Regions from separate parts of the Rhizobium aureum genome, predicted to be linked through region 1. Evidence: predicted binding sites of a transcription regulator. Region 1 holds the regulator's gene; the other holds the start of a gene.
What was found. The regulator LexA, encoded in region 1, represses DNA repair genes until DNA is damaged. The targets are predictions, from matches to a motif close to TGTTCNNNNTGTGTTCNG.
Positions count from the first base shown of each region.

Region 2: PH552_RS28450 (ribonuclease T2 family protein) is a predicted target of LexA. The motif match lies at 1,152-1,169, and genes of this name have one in related genera.

Region 1 is NZ_JAQJCI010000004.1:337,987-340,189, reverse strand. It holds gene PH552_RS12990 (VOC family protein) at 1-380, opposite strand, end outside; gene lexA (transcriptional repressor LexA) at 806-1,528, shown strand; partial or broken gene PH552_RS12980 (ComEC/Rec2 family competence protein) at 1,509-2,203, opposite strand, start outside.
Region 2 is NZ_JAQJCI010000019.1:80,387-82,589, forward strand. It holds gene ettA (energy-dependent translational throttle protein EttA) at 1-265, opposite strand, end outside; gene PH552_RS28450 (ribonuclease T2 family protein) at 391-1,137, opposite strand; gene PH552_RS28455 (alpha/beta hydrolase) at 1,304-2,203, shown strand, end outside.

The DNA.
Region 1 (2,203 bases):
TTCATCGGCCGGGAGAAATCCAGCATGGGTCCAGCCGAAATCCCAGCCGCCTTGAAACGCCCATCATCGCCGACAGCATCGTCCGTGCCGAAAACCAGGGCCGAAAAACCATCCTCGGCAACGCGGAAGCGATAGGCTTGGTCGCGCGCAACAAAGACATTGCCGTCGGCAATGCTCGTCTCGCATTGCTCCTGCGAGGCCACGCCCAACGGTTCGAGATAGGTCTTGTCGGCAAGGAACACACAGGCATTTTCAGTGCCGAAGGGGTGGCGCGCATCCGGTGCGACCGTGAAGCCAAGCTTGCCCAGGCGCTCCCGCGCCAGAGCGATGTTGACGGTCGGCAGCACGAGATGATCCAGCGGATGCGGCGACAAAGTCATGGTCCTCCCTTGTTTGCCTGCAAAAGCAGATTTGCGCTCATACAATGCTCAATTCAAGCCGAAAGCCAAGCCCGTGAAAGCGCAGGAGAACGTGGGCCGGACGCAACTGCGGCAACCCGAGCGCACTGATTCTCAACTGCGGTCGAGTTATGTGCCAGTCGCCGTCTTCATTCGCACACGAGCAGAGCAGGATTGAGGTGAATCGTCCATAAGGCGAACAAAGCGGCATTTCTCATATTTATCGATGAATTAGCGCGGATATAATTCGCAAGGAATTTCAAGCGATCCAGTCGATGGCGGCAAATATTTGATAGGCTCCGCGAAGCTTTACCGAAATTTAAGCACTTGCAGAACACATATGGAACATATAGTGTCCGTTCTGGATTTGTTTCACGACGATTTTCTTGATTTGGGGTTCCAAGACGATGTTGACGCGCAAGCAGCAGGAACTGCTTCTCTTCATTCACGAGCGAATGAAGGAATCCGGTGTCCCGCCATCTTTCGACGAAATGAAGGACGCACTGGATCTGGCATCCAAATCCGGCATTCACCGTCTGATCACCGCGCTCGAGGAGCGCGGCTTCATTCGCCGCCTGCCCAATCGGGCGCGGGCACTCGAAGTCATCAAGCTGCCGGAGGCCTATAATTCAAGCCTGCAGCCACGACGCGGCTTTTCACCGAGCATTATCGAGGGCAGCCTCGGCAAACCCCAGCCAGTCGCGCCTCCAGCCCCGGCAAAGGTTGCCAACGACGAGCACAATAGTTCCGCATCGGTACCGGTCATGGGGCGCATCGCCGCCGGCGTTCCGATTTCCGCCATTCAGAACAACACGCACGACATTACCGTTCCCGCCGATATGCTCGGCTCCGGCGAGCATTATGCGCTGGAGGTCAGGGGCGATTCGATGATCGACGCCGGAATTTTCGATGGCGATACGGTCATCATCCGCAATTCGACGACAGCCAATCCCGGTGATATCGTCGTTGCGCTCGTCGACGACGAAGAGGCAACGCTGAAGCGATTCCGCCGCAAGGGCGCTTCCATCGCATTGGAAGCCGCCAATCCGGCCTATGAAACCCGTATCTTCGGGCCGGATCGCGTCAAGGTCCAGGGCAAGCTTGTAGGGCTTATTCGGCGCTATCATTGACAGACGAGTTATCACCAACAGTTGGACTATCATTGACGGGTGATATCTGCGCAGGTGGCGTACCGAATTTGCCGGTGCGCCAATCATAGGTTCGGTGCCTGGTCCATGGTCGCTGAGGGTTTTCGAAAGCGACAGAGACAATAGGCTTATCGGCCGTGAGCGTCATTTCGATGGACCCGGTTTTGCGCAATGTCGCACCGGTTATGAGCATTGCGGCCGGAACGGCAATAATCAAGTCGTAGCCGGATCGGCGTGACGACGATGTTTGCGGTATCGCAAGCCGGCGGCAGATAGGCGGCATTTTCGATGGTGACCAACATGGCGCCGTTGTCGAGCATCGCCACGCACCATGCGCCCTTCTGACAGGCGAAACTTCCCTGCATTGTCCGATCCAGAGCCTCCTCCATCGCCTTGCGGACTGCATTTTGCTCTTCCCTGCTTAACCGGCGGCGGCGATCGGTCGTCTTATTGATCTGCGGAAGCCGGTCATCAGCGGGGAGCATGGTGGGTGGCTGATGTTCGGTTGCGACCAGCGCCTTCTGCCATTGTTCGAAAATGAAGACCTGCGGCCTTTCGCGATTTGTGGCGAGTATATCGTCCTGTCGCAACGCAACCAGGACACCATCTTCGGAAATCATCAGATCCGGCTTCGGCACACCTGAGCCGAATGCCGCC
Region 2 (2,203 bases), on a different contig from region 1:
TTTCGAAAACCGTCTTGTTGGGATCGAGCTGCGGCTCCTGTGGCAGATAGCCGATGGTCGCGCCTTCGGCCAGCCAGGCTTCACCGGTATATTCCTTGTCGAGGCCAGCCATGATGCGCAGCACCGTCGACTTACCTGCGCCGTTCGGACCGAGAATACCGATTTTGGCATCGGGATAGAACGAGAGATGGATATTCTCGAGGATCTTCTTGGCGCCATAGGACTTATTCAGACCGGCCATATGATAAATGAACTGACGTGCCATAGCTTGGGTTACTCCACAGGCGGATAACATTGCGAATTGTGCCGCTATGTAGGCGAAACCCCGCCCTCGGGCAACGGCGAAACCTCGTCCGAGGGCATTATCCGCGTCAGAAAAGCCGTATTTTCTCAGAAGCCGGCTGCATCCACCACACCGCGATCGCAGCCGAAGGCGGTGCTGCCGGCGCTTTGGATCAGTTTGGCGAGCCGCGGCTCGTTGCCCTCTTGAGGTTCGATCGCATCTTCCGAGAGGCCGATGGTCAGCTCCGAAATCATCCTGACATCGCCGACACGGCGGCAACTCATCTTGATGCGCGCGTTGGCACCCTCACCGAAACTCTGGTCGAAGGCGGCCTTGATGCTTTCGGCATCGAGCTCCTTGCCGATATTCTCCGCAAACAGATCGCGCACGGACGACGCATTGAGCTCCGCGATCAGACCGGTAGCGATGGAAAAATATTTGTCGGCGCTGAGCTTCGTGCAGGTACCATGCTTGATCCATTCATGCCGCTCGAGCCCGGATTGCGTGCCCGGCATCACCTTGTCCAGCTTCGCCTTGACCTCCTGCGACAGCTCCACCGCCGGCAGATCCTTCCAGTCGCGGCCGCGATCCGCCTGCTTCAAATCCTCCGAAACATCGCAATATTCCTGCCTCATCGGCCAGAGGCCATGCAGGGAGAAATTCTTGGCGTCGTAATTGCTCGACGATTGGTTTCGGCATTCGGCCTTCTTCTGGTTCGTCGCGCAAAACGCCGGCTCCCAGCTTGCCGCCAGGATAAAACGCGTCCGTCCGCGGCTATGCTCCTGCGCCATGGCGCTGGCGGCCGTTCCGACTGAAAGAAATACAACTGCAAATACCCGAAGCAACTGCCTCATTCCCGGTCTCCAATTAGAACATTATAGGAACAAATAAGCAGTTTGATCGCGCGGGCGCAATCCTGAATCGTAGTGCTCGGAAAGATTTATTTCTGTGTGCTTCGACACCTATCCATTGCAATCCGTCGGATGATAACCTTTCGTCCCAATAGGGAGGACCGAATGCATGTTCGCGGATACGCAGCGCCTGAATAGCCCGACGGGCGCGAGGATCGCCTATCATCATGTGCCAGCGGCGGCAGAAGCACGCGGCATCCTGCTGATATCACATGGTCTTGCCGAACACTCCCGCCGCTACGAGACCTTTGCCGAGGCGATGGCCAGTCAAGGCTTCCATGTCTACGCCCACGATCATCGCGGCCACGGCGAGACCGTTGCCCATGAAGCGCCCATCGGCCGCTTCGCGCGAAGAGGTGGAGCGGAGCATGTCATCGCCGATGTGCTCGCCATGCGCGAGCTTGCCGCAGGCGTTCATCCCGGACTGCCGATCATCCTGTTCGGCCACTCCATGGGTGGATTGATCAGCCTCAACACCGTCGTCACGCATCCGGACAAGTTCGATGCCGTCGCGGTGTGGAATTCCAACTTCAATGCGGGCCTTGCGGGCCGCGCCGCCCAGCTCATTCTCAAGACGGAGCGCATGTTCAAGGGATCGGACGTTCCAAGCGGCCCCTTGCCGAAGCTGACCTTCGGCACCTGGGGCCGGTCGATCGCAAATCGCCGCACCGACTTCGACTGGCTTTCGCGCATCCCCGAGCAGGTGGACAAATACATCGCCGATCCGCTTTGCGGCTTCGATGCTTCCGTCTCGCTCTGGCTCGACATATTCGAGCTTACCTTCCGGGCACCCCAAAAGATCTATCTCGACCGGCTTCGACGCGATATGCCCATTCATCTCGTCGGCGGCGGCGAGGATCCGGCCACCGATAATGCGAAAGCGATCTCCTGGCTGGCAAGCCATTTGAAAAGCGCCGGCTTCTCTCATATTACAACAGAGATCTACCCCGACATGCGGCACGAGACGCTCAACGAAATCGGTGCCGATGAAGCCATTTCCCGCTTTGCA